Regions from separate parts of the Pantoea dispersa genome, predicted to be linked through region 3. Evidence: predicted binding sites of a transcription regulator. Region 3 holds the regulator's gene; each other region holds the start of a gene.
The links. Region 3 encodes LexA, which represses DNA repair genes until DNA is damaged. Its sites were predicted from a motif close to TNCTGTATGTACATACAGNA; they were not measured.

Region 1: K7H94_RS07785 (DinI-like family protein) is a predicted target of LexA. The motif match lies at 2,285-2,304, and genes of this name have one in related genera.
Region 2: umuD (translesion error-prone DNA polymerase V autoproteolytic subunit) is a predicted target of LexA. The motif match lies at 2,034-2,053, and genes of this name have one in related genera.

What each region holds. Positions count from the first base shown of each region.
Region 1 is NZ_CP082346.1:1,689,729-1,694,329, reverse strand. It holds gene K7H94_RS07800 (methyl-accepting chemotaxis protein) at 1-304, shown strand, start outside; gene K7H94_RS07795 (ABC transporter substrate-binding protein) at 314-1,606, shown strand; gene K7H94_RS07790 (DUF6388 family protein) at 1,680-2,003, shown strand; gene K7H94_RS07785 (DinI-like family protein) at 2,341-2,580, shown strand; gene K7H94_RS07780 (hypothetical protein) at 2,598-2,864, opposite strand; gene K7H94_RS07775 (acyltransferase) at 3,084-3,674, shown strand; gene K7H94_RS07770 (hypothetical protein) at 3,699-4,208, opposite strand; gene K7H94_RS07765 (hypothetical protein) at 4,291-4,601, opposite strand, start outside; gene K7H94_RS07760 (hypothetical protein) at 4,601-4,601, opposite strand, start outside.
Region 2 is NZ_CP082346.1:2,313,613-2,318,213, reverse strand. It holds gene K7H94_RS10715 (DeoR/GlpR family DNA-binding transcription regulator) at 1-547, opposite strand, end outside; gene K7H94_RS10710 (LysR family transcriptional regulator) at 683-1,588, shown strand; gene umuD (translesion error-prone DNA polymerase V autoproteolytic subunit) at 1,585-2,016, opposite strand; gene otsB (trehalose-phosphatase) at 2,375-3,163, shown strand; gene otsA (alpha,alpha-trehalose-phosphate synthase) at 3,160-4,596, shown strand.
Region 3 is NZ_CP082346.1:3,606,463-3,611,063, reverse strand. It holds gene plsB (glycerol-3-phosphate 1-O-acyltransferase PlsB) at 1-1,191, opposite strand, end outside; gene K7H94_RS16890 (diacylglycerol kinase) at 1,317-1,685, shown strand; gene lexA (transcriptional repressor LexA) at 1,791-2,405, shown strand; gene dinF (MATE family efflux transporter DinF) at 2,534-3,859, shown strand; gene K7H94_RS16875 (CsbD family protein) at 4,019-4,231, shown strand; gene zur (zinc uptake transcriptional repressor Zur) at 4,302-4,601, opposite strand, start outside.

The sequences.
Region 1 (4,601 bases), 1.9 Mb from region 3:
GATCGATGCCAGCGTAGGTAAAGTCGAAGCCGGCAGCGCGCTGGTGCAGCGCTCTGGCGAGATGCTCAACGACATCAACCACGGCGTGGCGCGCATGGTGGATATCGTTGGCGAGATCGCCGTGGCCAGCCGCCAGCAATCCAGCGGTATTGAGCAGGTGAACACCGCAGTAATCCAGATGGACGGCGCCACCCAGCAGAATGCATCGCTGGTGCAGCAGGCCAGCGCGGCCAGCCAGACGGTGAGCCAGCATGCCGGTTTGCTGGTGGAAAAAATGGCATTCTTCCGCCTGCAGCAGCCATAAGGAGCCGCCATGAAGCGTACCATAATCGCGCTGCTGGCCGCGCTGCCGCTGCTCAGCCAGGCCGCCACCACGCTCAATATCGCCACCATTGCCAATGGTGACATGACTATCATGCAGCAGCTGTCGAGCCGTTACGAACAGCAGCATCCGGACGTGAAACTACAATGGCACGTGATGGATGATGGCGCCCTGCGCCAGGCGGTGCTGGCAGCCATGAACAGCGGTGACGCAAAATTTGATGTGATTACCGTGGGTACCTATGAAGCACCGCTGTGGGGTAAAAAAGGCTGGCTGGCGCCGCTCAATAACCTGCCGCCAGAGTATGACAGCGGCGATCTGCTGACGCCGGTGCGCAAAGCACTGTCCTGGCAGCAAACGCTGTACGCGCTACCGTTTTACGGGGAAAGCAGCATGACCTATTACCGCAAAGATCTGTTTGCGGCGAAAGGGCTGACCATGCCGGACGATCCCGACTGGACCGACATCAAAAATTTCGCGGCGAAACTCACCGATCCTCAGCACGGTATCAATGGCCTGTGCCTGCGCGGCCAGCCCGGCTGGGGCGATAACGTGGCCCTGCTCACCACCATGGCCAACGCCTATGGTGCGCAGTGGTTTGACGATCGCTGGCAGCCAACGCTGAATTCGCCAGAGTGGCGTGAGGTATTGACCGATTATCTGGCGATGGTGAAACAAGACGGTCCGCCGGATACGGCCAGCAATAGCTTTGGCCAGATCCTGCGTCTTACCGCACAGGGAAAATGCGCGATGTGGATCGACAGTACCGTCGCCGCCGGCCTGCTGATTAACCCGCAGATTTCGCTGGTAGCGGACAAGCTGGCATTTGCGCCGGCGCCGGGCGGCATTACGCGCAACGGCTCGCACTGGCTGTGGTCGTGGGCGCTGGCGGTACCGGCTAACTCACCGCAGCGCGCCGCCGCCGTGGACTTCATCAGCTGGGCGACCTCGCGGCAGTGTATTCAGCAGGTTGCGGATACCGTCGGCTGGGGAGCGGTGCCACCCGGCAGCCGCAACTCCACCTACCAGCAGCCAAACTATCAGCGCCTGGCGCCTTACGCCGCTCAGGTGCGCAGCGCGATTGAATCCGCCACCGTCGATCAACCGACATTGAATACCGTACCTTACACCGGTGTGCAGTACGTCAGTATTGCTGGCTTTGATCAGATGGGTAACGCCGTCGGGCAGAATCTGGCAGCACTGCTGCAGGGCAAGCTGACGGTGGACCAAACGCTGGAAAAAAATCAGCAGGACGTGACGCGCCTGCAAGCCGCACAGCAGTAAACATTCGGGGTTCCTGACAAGTCGCCGTGTGCGGGTTACACTAACGCGCAATTTGACCGGCAGGAACCCCCGAATGAAAACCCCTGAAGAGTATTACGCCCTGGCCCGCAGCCTGTTTTTCACCGCCCACCCTGATTTTCAGTCCGCGCTGGATGAACTGAGTGAGAGTGATGCGCGCGCCGCCAATATGTCCCTGCGTGAACTGCGCGCGTGGCACGCCGAGCGCATCTATGCCACGTTTCTGCGGCAGAAGAAGCTCGACGGCATGCTGTTCTCCATCCAGCTGGCGGAACCGGATAAAGCGGTTGCTGCACAAGCGATTGAAACCTATCTGAAATCTCACGCGGAAGCACTGGGTATGACGTGGGAAGAGTTCTGTATTAAGAACGAGTTATAAGCGATGTACTGATAAAAAGGCGATCGGAGAGAAATTTCCGGGGAAAAAGTTGTACAAGATGGGAAAAGTTGTATAACTTAATACTCACGACGACTGTCGTCGATTGTCCTTGAACGAAAGGTGCTATTGCACCGCCTCTGGAGGTGTTGCTGGATTTCCACCTCCAGAGGTTCGATTTTTTGCGTGCGCCCTCTGCTTTTGCCCGCTTTACTCCCCTGTCGTTGCATCTTTACGCCGCGCTGTTTCACCCGTATGAAAATAATTGCCGCCCTGCCGCTTGTCACTGGTTTTATTTACAGTAATATGACGCTCCCACTTTGATTACTGGAATGCCCTGATGTTTGTGGAGCTGATTTACGACAAGCGCAACGTAGCCGGATTACCGGGCGCGCGGGAAATGATTTTGCAGGAGCTGGAGAAACGCGTGCAGCGCGTCTTTCCGGATCTGGAGGTGCGGGTTAAGCCGATGGAGCGAAACGCCATCGAAACCGATATGAGTAAAAACGACAAGGCGACGATTGCGCGTATTGTTGAAGAGATGTTCGATGAAGCCGAGATGTGGCTGGTGGCCGATTAGGCCACCAGCAGCCGCGTTTAGCTTTCCTGCTCGCTGTGATTGATGGCGATTTCCAGATCCTGAATCGCCTGATCGATATCATCCAGCAGCTGTCCCTGCTTGTTGATCAGCGCATCAAAACGCGTGGCGTACTCTTTATCCTTATACTCCCCGGCATCAAAGGCCAGCCAGTGGCTGGAAAGCGTCTCAGTGTTGGTCTGCGCATAGTGACGCATCTCTTTTAGCTGTGAGGTGACATCACGCAGGTAGTCAGTTTTGGTTTTGATTGCCTCTGTATCACTCATGCTATTTTCCTTTTTGCTGATAAAGCCAGTTAAAATAACGCCTGAGCAATTAAAGTTAGCAGATAATAGCGAAGCCGCCTGCAGAATTATCTTAACTTAGTCTCCATTCGTGGCTGATTGCGATGAATTGACGTTAGATTTAGCGCTTTTCTTCCGCTACAGACTGTTGCCTTCGCACCTATAATGGCACCCCAGCCCCGATCATCCGGAGAATGCACTGTGTCGACAGAACCTTTCAATCCTGGTTATTACACCGAACATGAGCTGAACAGCTTCGGCTTCAAACACGTCGGCAGGCAGGTCATGGTGGCAAAAAACTGCACCATTATTGGCCTGCACAATATCACCCTTGGCGATCACGTGCGCATCGACGGATTCTCGACCCTCGTGGCTGCCGGCGATGGGTATCTGACGCTTGGCTCCTACATTCATATTGGCAGTTACTGCGCCGTACTGGCGGGTGCCGGTGTGGAAATGGCGGATTTCTCGGGGCTTTCACAGGGCGTAAAAATCTACTCGAAAAGTGATGACTACAGTGGGGAATTCATGACCAATCCCACCGTGCCTGCCCACCTGACCGGCGTCACCTCGGGGAAAGTGGTGCTGGGCCGACATGTTATCGTCGGTTCGCAATCCATTATTATGCCAGGCCTTACGCTGGCAGAGGGAACGGCGGTAGGCGCCAATTCACTGATAACGCGCGATACCGAAGCGTGGTCGATCTACTTCGGCTCGCCCGCTAAAAAGATTAATAGCCGGCAGCGAAATCCGCAGGAACTGGAAAAGCAGATCACGCGACCGAACGGGTGACCTGGGCATCCCTGCCCGTCTGAATTACAGATACTTCTTCGCCAGCGCAATCAGTTCATCCTTCGCGGCGCTGCCCAGCTTCAGCACGCCCTGTTCAACAAAGCTGAAGGCCTGGACAAAGTCCTTCACCCCGGCGCTGATATCCTGCGCCACCGCATCGCTGGCGGCGGTCGCAGCCACCGGCGCGTCAGGGGCAACAACCGGTGCGGCGGTCTGCGCGTTGCGCACGCCAGGCGTGGCGGCCGCCGAGGCGCCTGCGCTGGCCGAGCCGTTCGCCAGCGTATCCTGCGTTGCCAGCTGCTGATCGAGATCGACCGGGGCATCCGCATGAAACGGTTGCTCAGCGCTGGCGGGCGCTGCCGGTTGCGCAGCTGTCGTTGCAGCTGCCGGCGGCGTTGCTGGCTGGGTAACGCTATCAGCTGCGCTGTTAGCGGCAGCCGGCGCGCTGGCCGTTTCGTTGGCAAAACTCTCCAGCGGTGACAATGCCTGTTGCGCCGCAGCGCTGGTTGGGTTGATGACAGTTTGATCGCTCATAATTTTCTCCTTATTGCTAAATAAAGACCGCAGTTGATGCAAACGGACTGCGATCCGCTCGGTAATACGCATCTGGTCCTCCTTAGCGCCGCGGCTGTGGCGCGGTTTGCTGCCCGGCCGGCGGCGTGGAGGGCGTTGAGGTGTGGCTGGCGCTGCGCGGCGGCTGAGCATCCAGCTTTTTCTGCAGCTCAACCAGCTGGCTGGTCAGTTCGGCGACCTTTGCTTCGCGTCGATCGGAGATCGCCCGGTACTGCTGGCGAATCTCCTCCACGCGCCGGTTGGCGTCGTTATTGACGTAAAGAAACAGAATCGTCATCGCCACGCACAGCAGCGATAACAGCATCAGCAGGCCACCCAGCATCAGATGACGGCGGTGGCTTCGCACCAGCAGTT
Region 2 (4,601 bases), 1.3 Mb from region 3:
AGAGGCCGTGCGTGACATCCCACGCGCTGGCGTTGAGGAAAGCCAGATCAATATTGAACGCGGCAAGGGCGGTCGCCGCCATGGCACCCACGCTGGCAATATGCCGTTTATCGACTTTGCCACCCGTATGAAATAGCGTGATGTGGCTGTGACGCATCAGCCAGGCGGCAATCGTAAAGTCGTTAGTCAGCACGGTGAGACTTGCCTGATCGCCTAACGCACGCGCAATTTCATAGCTGGTGGTACCGGCATCGAGGTAGACCACCTGGCCATCCTGTACCAGCGATGCGGCATAACGGCCAAGGCTTTGTTTGGCGTGCACGTTCAGCTGTGCCTTATCCACATACGGCAATGCCTGATGGACCACGGCAGGCAACCTGGCGCCGCCGTGTATGCCGACCACCAGGCCGGCATCCTGCAGGAATTTAATATCGCGGCGGATGGTCATCGCCGACACCGCCATCAGCGTGGCCAGTTCGTGAATGGTGGCCGATCGTTTCGCAAACAGGTAGCGATAAATAGCGTCTTTTCGGTCTTCGGGCAGCATGATGAGCTCAGGGTTAAAAGTGACGTTTTGCCTGCCATGCCACGCGCGCATAGCGTCCGGTACGGCAGCTTCGCTATGATAGCTCATCTGAAGTTGAATCAGATTCAACGAGGCAATGAGTCAGGAGACACGAAAATGCCCGCCCTGCAACGTAATGAACTGGCCGATCTGAATGTTTTTCTGCTGATTTGCCGGCGCAAGAGCTTCCGCCTCGCCGCGCTGGAACTGGGGGTCACCACGTCGGCCATCAGCCACACGTTGCGCAGTCTTGAAGCGCGTCTTGGCGTGCGCCTGCTCAATCGCACCAGCCGGGCGGTGGTGCCGACGGACGCCGGTGCCGCTTTTTTGCGCCATCTGGAAACCGGCTTTGCGCAGATTGAGCTGGCGCTGAACGATCTGCACCTGTACCGCGAATCACCCAGCGGCCGTCTGCGGCTGAACATCCCGCGTGATGCCGGGCAGCTGCTGTTTCGGCCGATCCTGGCGCGCTTTATGGCGACCTATCCGGAGCTCAGTCTGGAAATTACGGTGGATAACAATCTGGTGGATATCATCGGCAGCGGCTATGACGCCGGGATCCGCTACGGCGCCAGCGTACCGAAAGATATGATCGCCATGCCGCTGACGCCCAAACTGCGCTGGATTGTGGTGGCGTCCCCCGATTACCTGCGCGACGCGCCGCCGCTGCAGCATCCGGACGATCTGCGCAACCATCGCTGTATTCGCATGCGCCTTGGCAATGGCACGCTGTATAAGTGGCCGCTGGCACAGGGCAAGGTGGCGTATGAGGTCGATGTGCCGGGCACGCTGACGCTCAATGAGAGCGACATGATTATTGATGCGGTCGCCGGTGGTTACGGTCTCGGCTACTGCCCGGAGCGCTACGTACAGGCGCAGCTGGCGAGCGGGCAGCTGGTGCGCGTGCTGACGGACTGGTGCAGCGAAGACGAACCGCTGGTGATGTATTACCCCGACCGTCGCCAGCTGCACCCGGGTTTACGCCGGCTGATTGAGATGATCCGCGCCGAAACGATGCGCTAACGCTGGATGCGTGCGGCGTAAATAATAAACGTCACCACGCCAAAAATTTCCAGCTCCTCCTCTTCACGCAGCCGGATGGGCTGATAGCGCGGATTCATCGGCATCAGCTGTACGCAGGGATGCGTCTGCAGCCGCTTGACGGTGAACTCGCCGTTAATGGCGGCGATCACGATGTCGTCGTGCCGGGCATTGAGTGAGCTGTCGACCACCAGCAGGTCGCCTTCGCGGATATTGGCATCGCGCATCGAGTCGCCTTCGACGCGCACAAAATAGGTGGCGCTCGGGCGGGTCACCAGCAGCTCATTGAGATCAATCTGGCGCTCGATGTAGTCCTGAGCGGGCGAGGGGAAACCGCCGTGCACCGCGTCAAGGAATAGCGGGCGGGAGCGCGAAGGCGGTGAAAGCTGTGGCAAAAAGAAACGCGTCATAGCGAACATTCCATAGATACTGTTTTTATATACAGTATCAGGCGATTTTTGCTATGATCAAGTCTGCCCGCGGTAAAAAAAGCGAAGCGTATGAAAAACAGCAGAATTCAGTTTTTTGCCGCGCAAACCGCTGAAAAGTGCACTCTTCGCTAAGCACTCTGTGCGCCCGTCTGGCGAAACTTCAATTGTTGTCTACACTTAATGTTGCCGATGTTCGTAGTGCGGTTGCAGTGTTGATGAAAATTTCGTTTAGTTCTGGAGCGTTACCCTTTCGATTCCCGTGTTTACGGAAAAACCTCCTCACTTCCTGCCTGCCTGCGAACAGACTGCCCGTTTACGTTCAGATACAGGAGGAGACGTGACCCCTGCGGTTAATGAGAACAGCACCCTGCCGTCGCTAAGTGGCGGACTTTACGCCTTCTTTTTTGATGTTGACGGCACGCTGGCCGCGCTTCAGTCGCAGCCCGAGTCGGTTTCCATCCCCGCATCGGTGCGCCAGCATCTGCAACAAATTTCTACTTTAAGTCACGGCGCGCTGGCGCTGGTTTCCGGCCGTCCGATCAGCCAGCTGGATGAGCTGGTCGCGCCGCTGGAAGCCCCGGCAGCGGGCGTGCACGGCGCTGAGCGCCGCGATGCCAGCGGACATCTGCATCGTCAGTCGCTGCCCGATGAGGTGGCGCAAACGCTGCAGGTTGAACTGCAGCAGACCCTTGACCAGTGGCCCGGTACGCTGCTGGAAGTGAAAGGCATGGCCTTTGCGCTGCACTACCGCAACGCGCCAGAGTATAAAAACGCCATCATGCAGCTGGCCGAAGAGGCGGTAACCCGCTTTCCGGCGCTGGCGCTGCAGCCAGGTAAATGTGTGGTGGAACTGAAACCGCAGGGCATCGATAAAGGTGCTGCGGTACGCGAATTTATGCAGGAAGCGCCATTTACCGGTCGCATTCCGGTATTTGTGGGCGACGATCTGACCGATGAGAAAGGCTTTCTTGCAGTCAATGCCATGCACGGCATCTCGGTCAAGGTCGGTGAAGGTCCAAGCCAGGCGCGCTATCGTCTGCCCGATGTGGCAGCGGTCTGGCACTGGCTGGAACAACTATTATTACAACTAGAACATGACAACGTCGGTAAGGAGTTTAGGTTATGAGTCGTTTAGTCGTCGTATCTAACCGTATCGCTATTCCTGATGGAAGCAAAACCAACGCAGGCGGTCTCGCCGTCGGCATTCTGGATGCGCTGCAGACCACCGGAGGATTGTGGTTTGGCTGGAACGGAGAGATCAGTGAGTTTTCCGGTGAAGAAGATGAGGAACTTACCCAGATCGAACAAGACGGCATTACCTATGCCTCATTCCCCCTCAATCAAAACGATTACGATCAGTACTACTGCCAGTTTTCGAATACGGTGATCTGGCCCGCGTTCCACTATCGCCTCGATCTGGTGCAGTATCAGCGTGAAGCCTGGGAAGGCTACTGCCGCGTGAATACCCTGCTGGCGCAGCGGCTGAAACCGCTGATCAAGCCGGACGATATCCTGTGGATCCACGATTACCACCTGCTGCCGTTTGCCGCTGAACTGCGTAAACAGGGCATCAATAACCGAATCGGATTCTTTCTGCATATCCCGTTCCCGACTCCGGAAATTTTCAATGCGCTGCCGCCGCATCAGGAACTGCTGGAAATGCTGTGTGAATACGATCTGCTGGGTTTCCAGACAGAATCCGATCGCGTGGCGTTTCTCGACAGCCTGAGCCAGCTGACGCAGCTGCAGAATAAAGGCGAGAAGAAGCATCGCGCCTTTGGCAACACCTTTATGACCGAGGTTTACCCAATCGGTATCGAGCCGGACAGTATTAAAGAGATGGCGGAAGGGCCGCTGCCACCGAAGATGGCCGCGATGAAGCGTGAGCTGGGCGATTTGCAGAATATTATCGCCTGTGAGCGTCTCGACTATTCTAAAGGCTTGCCGGAGCGTTTCCTTGCCTATGAAGCGCTGCTGGAAAACTTCCCGCAGCATCGCGGCAAAATCCGTTACTCACAGATTGCGCCGACCTCGCGCGGCGACGTGCAGGCCTATCAGGATATTCGTCACCAGCTGGAGACGGAAGCGGGGCGCATTAACGGTAAATACGGCACGCTGGGCTGGACGCCGCTCTTCTATCTCAACCAGCATTTTGATCGCCGCCTGCTGATGAAGATTTTCCGCCTGACCGACGTGGGGCTGGTTACGCCGCTGCGTGACGGCATGAACCTGGTGGCGAAAGAGTATGTCGCGGCGCAGGATCCGGACGACCCGGGCGTGCTGGTGCTGTCGCGCTTTGCCGGAGCGGCTAACGAGCTAACTTCTGCGCTAATCGTTAACCCGTACGATCGTGATGATGTGGCGGCGGCGCTGGACCGCGCGCTGACCATGCCGCGCACCGAGCGTATCTCGCGCTATAACGACATGATGGCTGTGCTGCGTAAGCAGGATATTTCGCACTGGCGCGAAAGCTTCCTGAAGGATCTGAACACGCTGCCGGCACGCAGCGCCAGCCACGGTAGCGATAACAAGGTCGCGACGTTTCAAAAGCTGGCGTAATTAGC
Region 3 (4,601 bases):
GTCGAGCAGACGGCCAGTACGTGAGCGCCCGCCTTCAACAAAATACTCAACCGAATAGCCGCGGCTGAACAGCTCGCCCAGATACTCGCGGAACACCGTGGAGTAGAGCTTGTTGCCTTTGAAGGTACGACGAATAAAGAAGGCACCGAGGCGACGGAAAATCGGTCCGGCTGGCCAGAAGTTGAGATTGATACCGGCAGCAATGTGCGGCGGTACCAGGCCCTGATGATAGAGCACGTAGGACAGCAGCAGATAATCCATGTGGCTGCGGTGGCAGGGCACGTAAACAATTTCGTGACCATCCTGCGCCAGCTGGCGCACGCGTTCGCCGCCGTGCACGTTAATGCCCTGATAGAGCCGACTCCACAGCCAGCCCATCACACGGTCAGTCACGCGGATCGCTTCGTACGAGAAATCCGCCGCCACTTCTTCCATCATTTCGATGGCGTTCTGCTGCGCTTTTTCATGCGAAATCTTCTTGCTGCGCGCTTCGTCTTCAACCGCTTTCTCAATCGCTTTGGATTGCAGCAGCTTGTTGAACAGATCCTGGCGTGCCGGCAGACGCGGGCCGACGGCTGCCAGCCGCTGGCGGGCAAAATGAATGCGCGCGACACGTGCCAGCTTCTGCGCGATCGACTGATCGGTACCGTGTTCGGTGGCCATCTGACGCAGTGAAACCGTGGGTGAGAAGCGGACAAAGCTGTCGCGGCCGTGCCACAGGATGGCAAAGAACTTCTGTATACCGTTAAGAATACGCAGATGTGGCGTCGGTTCGCCCTGAATTTCACGGCCTGGCGCCCGGCCAAACATCACGGAAACCGGCAGCATCTGTACGTCCAGCGCCGCATTGTTGCGGTGCAGATCGAGATAGTCATGGAACAGCTTGACCGACTCCGGGTTCGCCACGAAATAGGGGAAGACGCGCGGCCCATCGTGAATAAATACGTGGCGCGGCAGCAGGGTGCCGTCAATCTCCAGCGGCGCCAGCGGATCCGGCAGATCGTGCTTCAGGCACTGTGCGCGTAGCGTGAGCAGGTCTGCCTTTGAATCATAAGGCAAAACATACATCACCGGACGGGTCGGATCGATACCGTGTTCCGAGATCGGATCGGTCGGAATGACCTTACTTTTTACCAAAATAGAGAGTGGTAAATTCAACAATTTGTAATAGAGTTTACGCCAACCTGACATAGACAACTTGAAGCCTCTTGTTAGCAAAGCGCGGCAAGCATACCAGAAAGTGCGGCGAAGATCTGTGGCTGTGCCACCTCGCGCGCCCAGACATTGACGTCAAAAACAGTTAAGGGTTCCACAACATGGCAAATAACGTCACCGGTTTCCTGAGAATCATTAAAGCCGCCGGTTATTCCTGGCAGGGGCTGCGCGCTGCCTGGCAGCATGAAGCCGCTTTTCGCCAGGAAGCGATTGCCGCATTGGTCGCGGTTGCCATTGCCTGCTGGCTGGATGTCGATGCCATTACGCGTGTGTTGCTGATTGGCTCGGTGGTGCTGGTGGTCATTGTTGAGATCCTTAATAGTGCCATCGAAGCCGTGGTGGACCGCATCGGTCAGGAGCGCCATCCGCTGGCGGGACGCGCCAAAGACATGGGCTCGGCGGCGGTACTGCTGGCTATCTTACTGGCTCTGTTTGTCTGGATCGCGCTGCTTTGGTCGCATTTGCGATAAACATTCCACATTCATCAAGCCGCTGATTTTTCCCTCTGTTTCGGTTTTCATTTCGCCAATACCTGTATATACTCACAGCGACTGTATAAACAACCAGGGGGCGGGATGAAAGCGTTAACCAGCAGGCAGCAACAGGTCTATGACCTGATTCGCGACCATATTAATCAGACCGGCATGCCGCCAACGCGTGCTGAAATTGCTTCGCAACTGGGCTTCCGCTCGCCTAACGCTGCTGAAGAGCACCTGAAAGCGCTGGCGCGTAAAGGTGTCATTGAAATCGTCTCCGGTGCATCGCGCGGTATCCGCCTGCTGATGGAAGAAGAGGCGAGTGAAGGGCTGCCACTGATCGGTCGCGTCGCCGCCGGTGAACCGCTGCTGGCGCAGGAACATATCGAAGCCCACTATCAGGTTGACGCCAACCTGTTCAAACCCTCTGCCGATTTCCTGCTGCGCGTCAGCGGTATGTCGATGAAAGATATCGGCATTATGGACGGTGATCTGCTCGCGGTGCATAAAACGCAGGAAGTGCGCAATGGCCAGGTGGTGGTTGCGCGTATCGATGATGAAGTCACGGTGAAACGCTGGAAGAAGCAGGGCGCGATTGTCCAGCTGCTGCCGGAAAACAATGATTTCCAGCCGATTGTCGTGGATACCCGTGAACAGTCGCTAACCGTGGAAGGGCTGGCCGTAGGCATCGTGCGCAACGGCGAGTGGCTCTGAAACCCGGTTGATCTCCCCCGCTGCGGCGGCGCTCGCGCGCTGTCCGCAGTCTGCTCTAATCATACTTTTGTTCCCGGCCCGTAAGGCGCTCGCTCAGGCCGACCACCGTAACCCTCGGGATGGGGCTGATGCAGCTATTTTCCTCTTCTGATAAAGCGCTGTGGCGACTGGCGTTGCCAATGATCCTCTCCAATATCACCGTGCCGCTGCTCGGCGTGGTCGATACCGCCGTGATTGGCCATCTTGATAGCCCGATCTACCTCGGCGGCGTGGCCGTAGGCACCACGGCAACCAGCTTCATCTTTATGCTGCTGCTGTTTCTGCGTATGAGCACCACCGGTTTAACCGCACAGGCGTTCGGGGCCGGCGATAAACAGGCACTGGCGCGCGCACTGATGCAGCCGCTGCTGATCGCCCTCGCCGCCGGGTTGTTGCTGGCGCTGCTGCGTTCTCCTGCCAGTAGCCTGGCGGCAACGCTGATGGGCGGCAGCGCGGAAGTCCAGCAGCAGGCGCAGATCTTCATTGAAATCCGCTGGCTTAGCGCACCGGCTACGCTGGCTAACCTGGTGATTCTCGGCTGGCTGCTGGGCGTGCAGTATGCGCGTGCGCCGATGGTGCTGCTGCTTGTCGGAAACCTGGTCAACATCCTGCTCGATCTGCTGCTGGTGCTGAAACTGCACTGGGGCGTTGCCGGTGCTGCCGCCGCCACGGCGCTGGCCGAATACGTGACGCTGGCAGTGGGATTATGGATGGTGGCGCGCGTGCTGAAACTGCGCGGTATCGATTTCAAACTGCTGAAAAACAGCTGGCGCGGTGACGCGGCACGGTTATTTCGCCTTAATCGCGACATCATGCTGCGCTCGCTCATGCTGCAGATCTGCTTCGCCTCGCTGACCCTGCTGGGTGCACGCATCGGACCGGATGTGGTCGCGGTTAATGCGGTGCTGTTGATGTTCCTGACGTTTACTGCCTATGCGCTGGACGGCTTTGCTTACGCGGTGGAAGCCTGCTCGGGTGAAGCGGTAGGGGCAAAAGATCGCAGCCAGCTGCTGCTGATCTGGCATGCCGCCTGTCGTCAGGCGGGTATCGTTGCGCTGCTGTTTGCGCTTATTTATGCGCTCAGCGGCCCGCACATTGTTGCGCTGCTTACCTCGCTGCAACCGTTGCGTGAGATGGCCGATCGCTTTCTGCTGTGGCAGGTAATTTTACCGCTGATCGGCGTCTGGTGTTATCTGCTGGACGGTATGTTCATCGGCGCGACACGCGGCCGCGAAATGCGTAACAGCATGATCATGGCAGCAGCCGGTTTCGGTATCACTTTGCTGACGCTGCCGTGGTTAGGGAATCACGGTTTATGGCTGGCGATCACGGTGTTTCTGGCGCTGCGTGGCCTGACTCTGGGGTGGATGTGGCGCCGCCACTGGCAGCGTGACAGCTGGTTCAGCCAGCCATAAGCGCAGCGCAGGCACCAGAATAATCTGTAATTCCGTGCACAATCCGAAGCGGCTACTATAATTATCTCAAACGGCGCAGATAAGTAGCGCGTTATATGGTTATTTCCGGCATTACATGAGAAATACACCATCTCACTCAGGAAGACGTGGAGGATTGTTATGAACAAAGACGAAGCGAGCGGAAACTGGAAGCAGTTTAAAGGGAAGTTTAAAGAGAAATGGGGCAAGTTGACCGACGACGATTTGACCGTGATCGAGGGGAAACGCGATCAGCTGGTGGGTAAAATCCAGGAACGTTACGGTTACGCCAAAGATGAAGCTGAACGTGAATTGAAAGACTGGGAAAGTCAAAACAAAGATTACCGCTGGTAAGTCTCCCGCTTTAAGGATGATGCTCCTACCCGCTGATCGTTACGATCGGCCTGGCACACGGACGTGCCAGTTACCCTTTACGCACCTTCTTCTTACTTTCCACTTCATGATCGTGCTGACAGCTACCCGGCTGCGTGCAGGCCGCCACTTCGGCACAGTTTTCACACAGGCCGTGCGCCTCAATAACGCTATGACGTAAGGTAAAACCTGCCTGATCGGCCAACCCGGCAATGATCTTTTCCACGCCGTGCGCGTGCTTCTCACTGACGGCGGCACAGTTGTCGCACACCAGCATCACCGATGTGTGCGCCGGCTCGTCGAAATGGTGGCACACCACATAACTGTTATTTGACTCTACCCGATGAATAAA